4 regions of the Streptomyces sp. NPDC041124 genome follow, and region 1 is predicted to be linked to each of the others. Evidence: riboswitches for the same ligand, from Rfam matches in the RefSeq annotation. Region 1 holds a riboswitch; each other region holds the start of a gene.

Evidence for each region. Region 1 has a riboswitch for cobalamin ahead of ACZ6A9_RS13425 (energy-coupling factor ABC transporter permease). Riboswitches for the same ligand answer to the same signal wherever they lie in the genome.
Region 2: it holds a riboswitch for cobalamin, as region 1 does, so the genes downstream of both, ACZ6A9_RS00820 (ribonucleoside-diphosphate reductase subunit alpha) here and ACZ6A9_RS13425 (energy-coupling factor ABC transporter permease) in region 1, are expected to answer to the same signal.
Region 3: it holds a riboswitch for cobalamin, as region 1 does, so the genes downstream of both, ACZ6A9_RS04660 (cobalamin biosynthesis protein) here and ACZ6A9_RS13425 (energy-coupling factor ABC transporter permease) in region 1, are expected to answer to the same signal.
Region 4: it holds a riboswitch for cobalamin, as region 1 does, so the genes downstream of both, ACZ6A9_RS11790 ((2Fe-2S) ferredoxin domain-containing protein) here and ACZ6A9_RS13425 (energy-coupling factor ABC transporter permease) in region 1, are expected to answer to the same signal.

What each region holds. Positions count from the first base shown of each region.
Region 1 is NZ_JBVIYR010000004.1:392,986-396,667, reverse strand. It holds gene ACZ6A9_RS13440 (energy-coupling factor ABC transporter ATP-binding protein) at 1-644, opposite strand, end outside; gene cbiQ (cobalt ECF transporter T component CbiQ) at 641-1,390, opposite strand; gene ACZ6A9_RS13430 (energy-coupling factor ABC transporter substrate-binding protein) at 1,397-1,774, opposite strand; gene ACZ6A9_RS13425 (energy-coupling factor ABC transporter permease) at 1,771-2,481, opposite strand; cobalamin riboswitch at 2,512-2,694, opposite strand; gene ACZ6A9_RS13420 (PadR family transcriptional regulator) at 2,909-3,247, shown strand; gene ACZ6A9_RS13415 (HAAS signaling domain-containing protein) at 3,244-3,682, shown strand, end outside.
Region 2 is NZ_JBVIYR010000001.1:167,321-171,002, reverse strand. It holds gene ACZ6A9_RS00825 (ribonucleotide-diphosphate reductase subunit beta) at 1-87, opposite strand, end outside; gene ACZ6A9_RS00820 (ribonucleoside-diphosphate reductase subunit alpha) at 87-2,456, opposite strand; cobalamin riboswitch at 2,581-2,752, opposite strand; gene mctP (monocarboxylate uptake permease MctP) at 2,877-3,682, opposite strand, start outside.
Region 3 is NZ_JBVIYR010000002.1:58,580-62,261, reverse strand. It holds gene ACZ6A9_RS04665 (cobyric acid synthase) at 1-690, opposite strand, end outside; gene ACZ6A9_RS04660 (cobalamin biosynthesis protein) at 687-1,628, opposite strand; cobalamin riboswitch at 1,750-1,885, opposite strand; gene ACZ6A9_RS04655 (hypothetical protein) at 2,062-2,283, opposite strand; gene ACZ6A9_RS04650 (inorganic phosphate transporter) at 2,315-3,556, opposite strand.
Region 4 is NZ_JBVIYR010000004.1:20,806-24,487, forward strand. It holds gene ACZ6A9_RS11775 (DUF6531 domain-containing protein) at 1-627, shown strand, start outside; gene ACZ6A9_RS11780 (hypothetical protein) at 629-910, shown strand; gene ACZ6A9_RS11785 (transposase) at 965-1,300, opposite strand; gene ACZ6A9_RS11790 ((2Fe-2S) ferredoxin domain-containing protein) at 1,326-1,703, opposite strand; cobalamin riboswitch at 1,792-1,940, opposite strand; gene ACZ6A9_RS11795 (ferric reductase-like transmembrane domain-containing protein) at 1,973-2,953, opposite strand; gene ACZ6A9_RS11800 (helix-turn-helix transcriptional regulator) at 3,227-3,682, opposite strand, start outside.

The sequences.
Region 1 (3,682 bases):
AGCAGGGCCGCGTCGTCGGCCCAGCGCAGGGCGAGGTCCACGTCGTGGGTGGCCATCACCACCGTGGTGCCGCCCTCGCGCAGCCCGTCCAGGCCGGCGAGCAGGCGTTCCTGGCCGTCCGGGTCGAGGCCGGCCGTCGGCTCGTCCAGGATCAGGACGCGCGGCCGCATGGCGATCGCGCCCGCGATCGCCGTCCGCTTGCGCTGGCCGTAGGACAGCAGGTGCGTGGGGCGGTCGGCCAGGGCGGTGATGTCCAGCGCGGCCAGCGCCTGAGCCACCCGGGCGCGCACCTCCCCGTCGGACAGGCCGAGGTTCAGCGGCCCGAACGACACGTCCTGCCCGACCGACGCGGCGAACAACTGGTCGTCCGGATCCTGCACCACCAGTTGCACGGTGGTCCGCAGCGCCGTCAGTCCCTTCCGGTCATAGCGCACCGCCCGGCCCCCGACGGCCAACTCACCGCCGTCCGGCCGCAGTCCGCCGCTCAGCAGGCGCATCAGCGTTGTCTTGCCGCTGCCGTTGCGCCCCAGCAGGGCGAGCGCCCGGCCCGCGTGCACCTCGAAGTCGAGGCCGCGGAACACGGGCGGGCCGTCCTCGTAGGCGAACGACGCGTCCCGCAGCGCCACCAGCACGGTCTCGCTCACGACAAGAGCCTTTCCAGTACGAGGGTGAGGGCGGCCAGCGCCGCGAGGAGCGCCACGCTCAGCGCCGTGAACCGCACCGACACCCGGGCCTCGGGCACCAGCACGCGCAGGGTGCCGTCGTAGCCGCGTCCGGCGAGCCCGGACTGCAGCCGCGCCGCCCGGTCGAAGGACCGCACGAACGCGGTGGCGCCGAGCCCGCCGAGCGAGCGCCACGTCGCCGCCCGGGTGGTGTGCCCCAGGCGGGCCGCCTGGGCCTGGCGGACCCGGCGCACCGAGTCCAGCAGCAGGAAGCTCATCCGGTACGTCACCAGCGCCACGTCCACGAGCGGCGCGGGCACACCCGCGCGCACCAGACGGGGCAGCAGGTCCGACAGGGGTGTGGTGAACGCGAACAGCAGCACCCCGAGGGACGCCGCCGACGTGCGGAGCAGCAACTCCGCGGCGCGCAGCGGCCCGTCGTCGGCCGGCGACACGAAGCCGCCCGGTCCGCCCACCCGCACCAGCAGGGGGAGCGCCCCGGTGACGCAGAAGCCCAGCGGCACCCGGTACGCCCGCCACAGCCGGCGCCCGGGCACCCCGGCCGGGCCGAGCAGCACCACGAGCGCGGTCACCAGCACCAGGGCCGCGCCCGGCCACGGCGGCAGCGAGACCGCCAGCACGGTGAGGCCGAGTCCCAGTACGGCCTTGTCCACGGGATGGCGGCGGCGCCAGCGACTGCTGTGCGCCGCCGCGTCGATCGGCAGCACGGGCCGTCAGACCGTCCGCTCTGCGGCTGCGTCGTCCCCCGCGCCGGCCTCGGCGCCGGTGCCCGCCGCGGCCCGCTCCCGCGCCCGTTCAGCGCCCTGCCGCCGCCCGCGCCGCAGTCCGAAGTAGTACGCGAGGACGCCCGCGCCGATCGCCGCCTGGAGGGCGAACAGCGCCGACTCGACCTCCCCGGACGGCGGTTCGTACAGGGGGGAGAACCACGGTTCGTAGTCCGGGTCGATCTCGGTGATCGCCGTCTCCGCCTCGGCGTCCGCACCGGTGAACGGCTCCTCCTTGTGGTCGCCGAGCCCGAGCGCCAGCGGCAGCACCGCGAGCGCGGCCACCAGGAGCAGCAGCAGAGCGTTGATCTTCGCGTCGCGGCTCATCGGGCCACCCCCTCCGCCGACTTCGCCGGCTTCCCTCCGGCCACCGAGGTGACCAGTACGCCGAGCCGGGTCAGCTCGCCCCTGCTCGACCGCACCAGCATGCGCATCACCAGCACGGTCAGCAGGCCCTCGCTCACCGCCAGCGGGATCTGCGTCACCGCGAAGATGGCCCCGAACTTGGCCAGCGCGCCCGGGAATCCACTGCCCGGGTCGGGGAAGGCGAGCGCCAGCTGCACGCTCGTCACGCAGTACGTCGACAGGTCGGCGGCGAACGCGCCGGAGAACACGGCCGCCATCAGCGGCGCACCCGACCGGCGCAGCAGCCGGTAGACGCCGTACCCGGCCCACGGGCCGACGACGGCCATCGAGAAGACGTTGGCGCCCAGCGTGGTCAGCCCGCCGTGGGCGAGCAGCAGCGCCTGGAACAGCAGCGTGATGGTGCCCAGCACCGCCATGACCGGCGGCCGGAACAGGATCGCGCCGAGTCCCGTACCGGTGGGGTGGGAGCAACTGCCCGTCACCGAGGGAAGTTTCAGCGCGGACAGGACGAAGGTGAACGCTCCCGAGGCGCCCAGCAGCAGTGTGCTCTCGGGATGTTCCCTCACTTCACGGACGAGCGACCGGGCTCCGTGGACGACGAACGGCGCCGACGCGACGCCCCAGGCGACCGCGTGCGCCGGTGGCAGAAAACCCTCGGCTATGTGCATGGCTCAGCAGACCCTCTCCAGCACCTCGTGGATGGTTGACGCGCCTTGGCCGGTCTCCTGGCTGACGGGTACCACCGCCCGTGCTCCGCCTTCCCGGGTTCCGAAGAACCCAGTGGCTGCCCGTGAGGGCCGGAGCCGGACTTCCCGATCACAGTGGCGAGGGCCGCACCGGTATCGCACCGATTTCCCGTCACCAAGGCGTGGTGACAGTAGTGCCCGTTCCGGTCCGGTGACAAGCCGCCACCGGGGGCGCGCGGACGGTGAGGCGTCCACCGGTCCGTGCGTCCTCCCGTGCCGCGCGGCGTTCAGGGTGTCGGACGGCGCGGCGTGCGGAGCGCCGGAGAGCGGGCGTTCGGAGCGCCGGAGGGGAACATTCACATTGTTCGGGGGGTGACATTAGTGTGCGGCACACAGTATCGTGTGGGTTGTGTCCGTAGAAGAACTGACCCTGAGCCAGGCGCAGGAACTGCGCCGCGGGACGGTGGTGCTCGCCTGTCTGGCGCTGCTCCGGAAACCGCAGTACGGCTATGCGCTCCTGGAGACGCTCGACGACGCGGGGGTCACCGTCGACGGAAACACGCTGTACCCACTGCTGCGGCGCCTGGAGAAACAAGGGCTGCTGACCAGCGAGTGGAACACCGACGAGTCCCGGCCGCGCAAGTTCTACCGCGTCAGCCCCGACGGATCCCGCGTCCGGGAGGGCCTGGTGCGCGAATGGCAGGAACTCGTCGCCTCGATCTCACGACTCACCAAGGAGAACGAATGAGTACGGGGGTGCTCACCGAGCGCTACGTCCACGAGGTCGTCCGGCGGCTTCCGGCCGACCAGCGTGACGACGTGGCCCAAGAGCTCCGCGCCACCATCGCCGACACCATCGACGGCCGGGGCGGCGACCACCGGACGGCCGAGCGGGAGGTGCTCGGCGAACTGGGGGACCCGGTGCGGTACGCGGCCCAGTACACCGAACGGCCGTTGGTCCTCATCGGCCCGGACCTGTATCCCGCCTATGTTCGCGTGCTGGTCACCCTGCTGGCCGGCGTGCTGCCGGCCCTCTCCCTGGGGCTCGCCCTGCTGGAGGTGGCCGACGGCGGCGGCCTCGGCGCGGCCCTGCGCGTCGGCGCCGGCACGCTGATAGGCGTCGGCGCCCAGCTGGTCGCCGCCATCACGGTGGTGTTCGCCGTGACCGAGCGGATCAGGTACC
Region 2 (3,682 bases), on a different contig from region 1:
GTAGCGCTCGTAGAAGTCGGGGTAGCGCATGGGGCGCAGGGTCAGCTCGAAGCCCGGGTCGAGCAGGTTCTTGGTGTCGCTGGTCATCACTGGCAGGCCTCGCAGGACTCGGGGTTTTCCAGGGAGCAGGCGACGGCCTCGGGGTCGGCGGCCTGCTGGACGGGGACGGTGGTCCGGGCCGCGGCGCGGGCGATCCGGGTCGCCGGGCGGGAACGCAGGTAGTACGTGGTCTTCAGACCCTGCTTCCAGGCGTAGGCGTACATCGAGGAGAGCTTGCCGATGGTCGGCGTCTCCAGGAACAGGTTGAGCGACTGCGCCTGGTCCAGGTACGGGGTGCGGGCGGCGGCCATGTCGATCAGACCGCGCTGCGGGATCTCCCACGCCGTGCGGTACAGCCGGCGCACCTCCTCGGGGATCCACGCGAAGTCCTGCACCGAGCCGCCGGCCTCGCGCAGCGCCTCGCGGGAGCGCGCGTCCCACACGCCGAGCCGCTTGAGGTCGTCCACCAGGTACGAGTTGACCTGGAGGAACTCCCCGGACAGCGTCTCGCGCTTGAACAGGTTGGACACCTGCGGCTCGATGCACTCGTACACGCCCGCGATCGACGCGATGGTGGCGGTGGGGGCGATCGCCAGCAGCAGCGAGTTGCGCATCCCGGTGGCCGCGATCCGCGTCCGCAGCGCCGCCCAGCGCTCCGGCCAGGCGAACTCGACACCGTAGTGGTCGGGGTGCAGCACGCCCCGGGCGGTGCGGGTCTTCTCCCAGGCGGGCAGCGGGCCGTGACGCTCGGCCAGGCCGGCGGAGGTCTCGTACGCGGCCAGCATGATCCGCTCGGCGATCCTCGTCGACAGGGCCTTCGCCTCGGGGGAGTCGAAGGGCAGCCGCAGCTTGAAGAAGACGTCCTGCAGGCCCATGGCGCCGAGGCCGACGGGGCGCCAGCGGGCGTTGGAGCGGCCCGCCTGCTCGGTCGGGTAGAAGTTGATGTCGACGACCCGGTCGAGGAACGTCACGGCCGTGCGCACCGTCTCGTCCAGGCGCGCCCAGTCGATGTCCCCGTGCTCCACGAAGGCGCCGAGGTTGACCGACCCCAGGTTGCAGACCGCCGTCTCCCCGTCGTCGGTGACCTCCAGGATCTCCGTGCACAGGTTCGAGGAGTGGATGACGTGACCCGGTTCGGCGGTCTGGTTGGCCGTGCGGTTGGCGGTGTCCTTGAAGGTCATCCAGCCGTTGCCGGTCTGCGCGAGGGTGCGCATCATACGGCCGTACAGCTCGCGCGCAGGGAGGGTCTTCCGTGCCAGGCCCTTCGCCTCGGCGGCCCGGTACGCGGCGTCGAACTCCCCGCCCCACAGGTCGACCAGTTCCGGCACGTCCGCCGGGGAGAACAGCGACCACGGGCCGTCGGTGTCCACCCGGCGCATGAACTCGTCCGGCACCCAGTGCGCGAGGTTCAGGTTGTGCGTGCGCCGGGCGTCCTCACCGGTGTTGTCGCGCAGCTCCAGGAACTCCTCGATGTCCAGGTGCCAGGTCTCCAGGTAGACCGCCGCCGCACCCTTGCGCCGCCCGCCCTGGTTCACGGCGGCGACCGAGGCGTCCAGCGTCTTCAGGAACGGGACGATGCCGTTGGAGTGGCCGTTGGTGCCGCGGATCAGAGAACCGCGGGCGCGGATGCGGGAGTAGGCCAGACCGATGCCGCCGGCGTGCTTCGAGAGCCGGGCGACCTGGTGGTAGCGGTCGTAGATGGAGTCCAGCTCGTCCTTGGGGGAGTCGAGGAGGTAGCAGGACGACATCTGGGGGTGCCGGGTACCGGAGTTGAACAGCGTGGGGGAGGAGGGCAGGTAGTCCAGGCGGCTCATCAGGCCGTAGAGCGCGGCCACCTCGTCCAGCGAGCGGGCGCTGTCGTCCTCGGCGAGACCGCAGGCGACGCGCAGCAGGAAGTGCTGGGGCGTCTCGACGACCTTGCGGGTGACCGGGTGCCGCAGCAGGTAGCGGCTGTGCAGGGTGCGCAGGCCGAAGTAGCCGAAGCGGTCGTCGGCGCGGGTGTCGATCAGCGCGTCGAGCCGGTCCGCGTGCAGCGCGGCGAACGCGGCGGTGCGGTCGGCGATCAGGCCCTCGCGGTGTCCGGTCGCGACGGACCCGGTGAAGGAGGTGACGCCCTGCGAGGCGGCCTCGGCGCGGATGCCGATGGTCAGCAGCCGGGCGGCGAGCCGGGAGTAGGCGGGGTCCTCGGAGATGAGCCCGGCCGCCGCCTCGGTGGCCAGTTCCCGCAGCTGCGCGGTGGCGTCGGAGTCCGCGACCGCGGACCGGCCGCGCAGCGCGGCGGCGGCGACCCGGCCGGGGTCGGCGTCGGGCAGGTCGGCGGTCAGCTCCGTCAGGGTCCGCAGCAGCGCGGCACCGGGGCCCTCGCTCTCCCGGGTCACGTCGATCGCTGAAGCCGGATCGGCTGGCGCGATGGTCACGTGGGGCTCTCCCTCGCTCGGCACGGGGGCCTCGAAGAGCGCGGGGGGCAGTACACGAGCGCACGGGGCGTCGCGTCCACCGGCCCATTCCGCGAGGCCCGGACGTCAGGGCACCCGGACCGGACGGCCGGGCGCACTGTCGGCAGGTCCTCGGACTGACGCCCATGCGCGTGCGGGGGCAAGGCATGGGTACACCGTTGCGGGACAGTTCCGGATTCGCACCGGATTCCCCTGCGGCGACAGCGAGCATGAGCATACATCTTGTGCCGGGTGCCGCCGACAACCCCATATGTTGTGCTGCGTTGGTGTCGGACAGTCAGCTCTCCAGCTCGGCGATCGGCCCGTGGCACCGTGCCGCACGGGTACGACGACGGGCCGCCGGTTCTCCTCCGGCGGCCCGTCGTCCGTCGCCCTGCGGCGTCAGTGCGCGCTGCCGGCCGTGGCGGGCGGGAGCTCCACCTGGACGCCCGGGTCGCCGGCGTCCGCCGTGTAGTCGCCCGGCTTCGTCTGGTCGACGCCCTCGGGTGCCTTGAGGGCCCGCATGACGAAGGTCAGCACGACCGTCACCACGACGTTGATCACGAAGGCCGTGAGACCGATGTAGCCGATCTCGCCGATCCCCGGGATCTCCTTCGCGGACCCGCCGAAGTGCTTCTGCGTCGGCGAGGCCACCCCGTACGCGGCGACCGTGCCGTAGACCATGCCGACGGCCCAGCCGCCGATCAGCGCCCAGCGGTGGAACCAGCGGGTGAACAGGCCGCCCACCAGTGCCGGGAAGGTCTGCAGGATCCAGATGCCGCCCAGCAGCTGGAAGTTGATGGCGACGGTCTTGTCCATGGTCAGGACGAAGGCCAGCGCGCCCACCTTCACCAGCAGTGAGACGACCTTGGAGACCTTGGTCTCCTGCCTCGGTGTCGCGTCCGGTTTGATGAAGTCCTTGTAGATGTTGCGGGTGAACAGGTTCGCCGCCGCGATCGACATGATCGCCGCCGGCACCAGCGCCCCGATGCCGATCGCCGCGAAGGCCACGCCCGCGAACCACGCCGGGAACATGTTCTCGAACAGCTGCGGGATCGCCAGCTGGCCGTTCTGCACCTTCACGCCCGCCGCGATCGCCATGAAGCCGAGCAGCGCCAGCAGGCCCAGCATCAGCGAGTACAGCGGCAGGATCGTGGTGTTGCGGCGGATCACCTCACGGCTGCGTGAGGACAGCGTCGCCGTGATCG
Region 3 (3,682 bases), on a different contig from region 1:
GTGCCGGAAGGGCAGCACGCCGTACGCCGGCCTTCCGGTCAGGCCGTGCAGCATGTCGAGCCCCGGCTCCAGCAGGGACACGTCGCCCCGGAACTTGTTCACCAGGAACCCGGCGACCAGGTCCTGGTCCTCCCGGGACAGCAGGGCGAGGGTGCCGAAGAAGGACGCGAAGACGCCGCCCCGGTCGATGTCCCCCACGATCAGCACGGGCAGCCCGGCGCCCCGGGCGATCCCCATGTTCACGATGTCCGTGCGCCGCAGGTTGATCTCGGCGGGGCTGCCGGCGCCCTCGCAGATCACCGCGTCGTACGTGTTCCGCAGCTGTTCCAGACAGTCCAGCACCGTGCCCAGCAACCGCTGCTGCCGCCCGCCGTGGTAGCCGCGCGCGCTCATCTCGCCGACCGGCCTGCCCATCAGGACCACCTGGCTGGACCTCTCGCCGCCCGGCTTGAGCAGCACCGGATTCATCAGCGCCGTCGGCTCGACCCGGCAGGCCTGCGCCTGCATGGCCTGAGCCCGCCCGATCTCGGCGCCCTCCCGGGTCACGAACGAGTTCAGCGACATGTTCTGTGCCTTGAACGGCGCGACCTTGACGCCGCGCCGCACCAGCCACCGGCAGATCCCGGCGGTCACCACGCTCTTGCCGGCGTCCGAGGTGGTCCCGGCGACCAGCAGCCCCCCACCGTTCATGACCTGCGTCCCTTCCACACGCTCCGAGCGAGGGCACCGGCGCCGAGCGCCAGCCAGCCCACGCGCCGTGACAGCCGTACCGCCCGGTCGATGTCGGGGACGGCGACGGCCCGGCCGCCGCCGTTGAGCACCGGCCGGTGCTCGACCCGGCCGCCGTAGGAGAGCGTTCCGCCGAGCCGCACCCCGAGCGCACCGGCGAAGGACGCCTCGACGGGGCCGGCGTTGGGGCTCGGGTGCCGGTGCGCGTCGGCCCGCCACGCCCGCACCGCGCCGCGCGGATCCGGTCCCGCGGCGGCCGCGAGCACGGCCGTCAGCCGCGCACCCGGCCAGCCGGCGACGTCGTCGAGGCGGGCGGAGGCCCAGCCGTAACGGCGGTGGCGGGGGGACTTGTGGCCGACCATCGCGTCCAGCGTGTTGACGGCCCGGAAGCCGAGCAGGCCCGGCACACCGGCGACGGCGCCCCACACGAGCGCCCCCACCACGGCGTCCGAGGTGTTCTCGGCGACCGACTCCACCACCGCGCGGGCGATCCCGTCGGCGTCCAGCGCCTGCGGGTCCCGGCCGCACAGGTGCGGCAGCCGTGCCCGGGCCGCCTCGACGTCCCCCGCCTCCAGGGCCCGGCCGACGGCACGGGCTTCCCTGGCCAGCGAGGTGCCGCCGACGACCGCCCAGGTGGCGACGCCGGTCAGGGCGACGGAGGCGGCGGGGGAGGAGCGCACACAGCGGGCGGCCAGGCCGCCCAGCGCCACGGCGCCTGAGACGCACACGGCGGTGTGCACGGCGCCACGGCCCCGGTCGTCGCGCCACAGCACCCGTTCCACGGCAGCCGCGGCCCGCCCGAAAGCGGCGACCGGATGCCCACGGCGGGGATCGCCGAGCAGCAGGTCGCCGAGGAGGCCGGCGGCGGCGCCGTACGCGAACACGCGATCGGCACCCATGGGTCAGCCGGTGACGGATCCGGAGGGAACGGCCCCGGAACGGGGTGGGGTGTCGCTGATCGACCTCGACAGGCTGCCGCGCATGGCGATATGTCCTCACTCAGGGTGTCCGCGCCCTGGTTCGACGAGACCGGCGGTGAGAGTTCCTGGCTCCCGGGTGTTCACCCGGTGACAGTGGCGGGACCGCGCCGGAATCGCACCGGCTTCCTCTCCTGCCGCCGTATTGGCTGTGGCAGTCCACCACGGCCCCCGAAGGGCCGTCAACCTGCCGTTGACCTGCGAGGCTGAAGTGTGCCGAGATCCACAGAGGGGTTCCGGTGGGTGAACCGCGGGCGAAGGCGGGCACACGTCGGCGGGCGGTGCGGGAGCCGTGGCTCCCGCACCGCCCGCCGGACGGTGGCGATCCTGGATCAGGGCATGATCCGGTCCGCGGTCAGGCCATGATCAGGTAGATCCCGTAGCCCACCGCGGCCGCGCACGCCGCGAAGCAGGCGTAGGCGCCGGTGACGGCCAGGACCGCGGACTCGCCCTGCGCGGCGGCCCGCTCGCGGCGCGACAGGCCGGTGATGCCGAGGGTGAACAGGGCCACCAGGGCCACGGTGACCACGAGGCTGACGCCGAAGACGGAGCCGAGGGCTGCCCAGTCGATCTGCATGGTGCTTCTCTTCCTTCGTACCGGTTCGCGGTCAGACGGTGGTCTTGGCCGGTGACGCCGGGTCGTTGGGTGCCGGGATGGTGGCCGCGAGCTCCTCGCTCACGATGCCCGCCGGGGGCGGGGTCACGGCGGCCATCGCCTGCGTCACCACGCCGGGCTCCTCGCCCGGGACGTCGTGGTCGTTGACGTTGGTGTGGTCGACGACCTCGCGCCGGGAGATCTTCCAGATGGCGAAGCTGGAGGCGACCAGGAAGACGGCCACGACCGCGGTGCCCCAGCTGCCGAAGCCGCAGATCCACTCGGCGACGGCCGCGACGAGGGCCGCCGCGGGAAGCGTCAGACCCCAGGCGACGAACATCCGCGTGGCGGTCGACCAGCGGACGACACCGCCCTTGCGGCCCAGGCCCGCGCCCATCACGGCGCCGGAGACGGAGTGCGTGGTGGAGAGGGAGAAGCCGAGGTGCGAGGAGGCCAGGATGACCGTCGCGGCGCTGGTCTGGGCGGCGAAGCCCTGCTGCGGCTGGAGGTCGGTCAGGCCCTTGCCCATGGTGCGGATGATGCGCCAGCCGCCGAGGTAGGTGCCGAGCGCGATGGCGACACCCGCGGAGACGATGACCCACAGCGGCGGGTCGGAGTCGGGGACGAGGACGCCGCCCGAGACCAGGGCGAGCGTGATGATGCCCATCGTCTTCTGCGCGTCGTTGGTGCCGTGGGCCAGCGAGACCAGGCCGGCGGAGGCGATCTGGCCCGCGCGGTAGCCCTTCGCGGAGGCCTTCCCGTCGGCCTTCCTGCCCAGGCGGTAGGTGAGCCGGGTCGCGAACATCGCGGCGAGACCGGCCACCAGCGGGGCGGCGATCGCGGGGATCAGCACCTTGGTGACGAGGACGTCGCCGTGCACCGCGCCGAAGCCGGCGGAGGCGACGGTGGCGCCGATCAGACCGCCCATCAGGGCGTGCGAGGAGCTGGACGGCAGTCCGACCAGCCAGGTCACCAGGTTCCAGAGGATCGCGCCGACCAGGGCGGCGAAGATGACCTCGGGACGGATGCCCGCCTCGTCGACGAGGCCTTTGGAGATCGTGTTGGCGACCTCCACCGAGAGGAATGCGCCCACAAGGTTCAGCACGGCGGACATGGCCACCGCGACCTTGGGCCTCAGCGCACCGGTCGAAATGGTCGTTGCCATCGCGTTCGCGGTGTCGTGGAAACCGTTCGTGAAATCGAACGCGAGTGCGGTTACCACCACAATCGCGAGGATCAGCGAGAAGCTTTCCATTTACCCAGGCAATCGTTCGAAGTCATTGGCTGGTCGAACGTAGGTAACCAGGGTGAACGGAAGATGAACTGGAATGGGCATCGTGGTGACTGTAAGAGGGGGTCGACGCTCCGCCGGACAGCGCAG
Region 4 (3,682 bases), 370 kb from region 1:
AAGTACCTCCCCGTCCGCCCCGCCTACCGCCTCTACCGCGCCGAATACATGCTCCGCCAGCAGGGCTGCGACGCCCTCGCCGACCTGTACGCCGAAGCCGCCGAGGAACTGACCCAGCAGATCGCCCTCGTCGGAATCGGCGGCCTGACGGGATGGCGCAGAGCCGCGGTCGAGCCGGGCGGGGGGCGCTACTACGGGGAACCGAGTTCGACGCGGTTCGGACTCCCCTACTACACACCGGAGACCCCGTCGTCCATGAGCCGCATCAACCCGGAGGGCGGCCGGAGGAACTGCGGACTGTGTGCGACCGCCGGCGACGACCTCATGGCCGGCCGGAATCCGAACGGGGTGTCCGGAGCAGACCGCCCGCTGACGCGGGCCGAGGTGTCAGCGATGACGGGGCTACCGTTCCGGAAGGTCGGCGGTCTCAACGTCATCGTGAGCGACATGCTGCGCTGGGGACCCGGTGCCCGGGCGATCATAGGAGCATGGCCGAGGAAGGGCGTGGGCCACTACTTCAATGTCGCGAACATCGATGGAAAGGTGGTCTTCCTCGACTTCCAGTCGGGCAAGGCCAATCCGGCGCACAAGAGATACCGCGACTACTACGTGATGAGGACCAACTGACATGCTCGACCCGGAAGAAGCCGAGCGCAGGGCCGCGGAGTTCCTCACGGAGGAAAGCAGAGCATGGGGGCTGTCCTCCAACGTGAGGATCATTCCCGAGTACTGCTTCACGGACAAGGGACGGTTCATCGCTCCCTACGACCATGTCGAGTACCTCGATCACGGACGTCAGGACATGCAACTCGGCGGGAACCTGCCCGTGGCCGTCGACCTGAATACCGGAGCGTGCTCCTTCGTCACCTGGGAGGAAGCGGACGACCTGATGGAGCGTGACCTGCTCTGAGTTCGAGCAAGCGGGTCAGCCCGGTGAAGTAGCGGATTGCCGTGCCTTCTGGCCTCAACGGCCGAGTGAGCACCGCTGTAGGACTACTGGAAAGGCACGGCAGTCCGCGCGCACGCAGTCGGACCCGGGTGATCGCGACGCTGCCGCGTGCGAGCCCCTGCCGTACGTCTGGGTGTGCGGGTCGTGGCGCAGGCGGGTAATGACGATGCGGTGCAGGGCGGCGTTGGCCTGCCGGTCGCCGCCGTAGTTGAGCCGGCGCGTGCTCCGCCGGCCGGAGGAGTACTCGATGGGGCTGACTCCGCAACGGTTCGAGTAGCTGCGGGGCACCTGTCCCAGGTCTGGCAGCCGGCGTGAAGCAGCAGCCGGACCGGTCACGCCCGGCGCGCTCACACCACCACCGTGCGCGTCCGTACGGTCAGGAGGCCGTACGCCGTCGTGGCGGCGTGATGGCGTACAGGTCGAGGATGTCCGGCCGGGGTGCGACGCCCGGTCCGCCGGCGCGTGCCCAGGCGGCGATGTCCTCGGTCGCGTCCGGGTCGTTGACCAGTCCGAGCCAGACGGGCCGGGCGCCGGCGGCGCGGCCTTCGGCGGAGGGCTGTACGACGACGACGTTGGCGTGTTCGCAGGCGTCGAGGCAGTCGGAGACACGTACCGGTGCCGCGGCGCGCAGGCGTTCGGTCTGAGCTGTGTGGTCGACGCCGGTCACCTTGGGGCTGCCGCAGCAGCAGTCGCGGCAGACGACGATGCGGCACGGCACGGGGTCGGTGGCCGTTGCGGGCCTCTTGTCGTCCATCGTTCGTCCGGTGGGCGTTGCGGGCACGCGGTGCCGTCCCTCTCTCCGGGGAGATCCGCCCCGGTGGTCGTCGAGGAGGCGACCGCGTGAGTCTCCTGGCTCTCGGGTCGATGCTCGTCCCGCCCTTCCCACCCGCTGCCGGGCAGTGGCCTGTCGGAACTCGCTCGCCGATCACAGTGGCGGGACCGCGCCGGATTCACACCGGCTTCCTCGTTCCGCCGTCGCCCTGTCGTCGGCCATCATCCCATCCCGGGGCGCCGTACCGGCCGTCAGTCCGTCTCCTGGGCGTGAGGGGCCGTCACGGGCGGGTGGTCCGGGCGGTCCCGTCCGCCGTCACGGCCCGACACCACCACGACGACCAGCCCGACGACGACGGCCGCTACGGCGGCCCGTCCCGCCGCCCGCACCCACCAGTCCGGCCGGGCCGCGCCCCCACCGGGGGAGCCCAGCCGTTCGGCCCGCCGGGCCGGTCTCAGTAGACGCAGCAACAGCAGTGCCGCAACCGGGAGTTGCAGCAGCCACAGGACGGTGCGCGGCCACTCCCCGTACCAGACGTTGGTTCCGTACAGCAGCGTGTGCCACACGCTCAGCACGTACACGACGATCACGAACCGGTGCAGCCGCCGCCAGGTGTTCGCGCCAATGCGGTGCCGGACGTAGAACAGCAGTCCCAGCGGAATCGCCAGGTACAGGGCCCCCTGTCCGAGCGGGATGGCGATCTCGCCGGTGCCGGAGTCGTACCAGCCGGGCACGAAGCTGTCGGCGAAGGCCACCCACAACCGCTGCGCCCAGTCCACCTTCGTCTCGTAGCGTACGAGTTCCGCCGCGAACATCAGCGCGTGCGCGAACATCAGCGCCATGGTCGTCAGGCTCGTGGTGCGGTGCCAGCGCTCCAGTACCTGCCGAGAGACCGGCAGCCGGGCGGGGCGCGGTCCCGACAGCAGCAGACCGAGCATGACCGTGCCCCAGGCCCACAGCAGCCCCGACCAGCCGAACGCCTGGCTGAGCAGGTACATCCAGTAGGTGCCGGGGTCGTCCATGAACGGCATGACCGCGACGGTGTCCGAAGCACCCGACTCCATGCGCGCCCACAGGAGGGCGAACACGAGCACGGTGACCACCACCGCCGCGGTGGCGTCGGGCAGGGCGGCCCGCAGGTCGCCGCGCAGCGCGACACGGTCACCGGGAGGCCGTTGCCTTCCGGGCGGGGTCACCGCCCCGTCTTCGTCCGGCCTCGTGTCTGACGTCATCAGGGGCCTCCCGGGCACGGGCCACCGCAGCAGCGGTGCGCATGGGGCGTGAGGCGACAAGTCTGGCTGATGAGGGAGTGATCCCCGGAGGCGTTATCCGGCCAGAGCCGCCATGAGAACTGTGCGGGTACACCTGCTTCTGCCTCCCCTCCACATTCAAGACAACCGCCGAAGCCCTACTGCCGCTGGAATATGGCGGGTCGGCGCCGGGCCGGGCTGCGACGGAGAGCGTGGACGTCCCGCGGCTCGGGCTTCGCGGGGCCGGCGGAGCGTTCAGGCAGGGGGTCCGTAGCGGGCCGCGATCACCGTAGCGCGGCGGTGCAGGGTGGTGCGCAGCCACTGCGGGGACTCGACCTCCGCGTACATGGCGTGCTGCCACAGCGCCCACTCGGCGTGCCGGGCGTCCTGGAAGACGACGTGGAGCCGGAGCCGGCCGTCCCCGTCGGTCTCCTCGGAGCGGACCGCCAGGGCGGTGGCGACCAGGTGCTCCCGGCGCGCGGGGTCCACGCGGACCACCACGGCGGTGGTGTCGCCGCCGGTCCGGAACCGCATGTTGCGGTCGCGCCAGGCCCGGTCCAGGTCGACCGTTTCCGGACGCTGCGCGGGTTCGTCGAGCTCCTCGGCGGCCAGCACCCGGCTCAGCCGGTAGGTGCGGTCCTCGGTGCCCCGCTTGGCCAGCAGGTAGCCCTGGTCCCTGACGGTGACCAGACCGATCGGGTCCACCGTGCG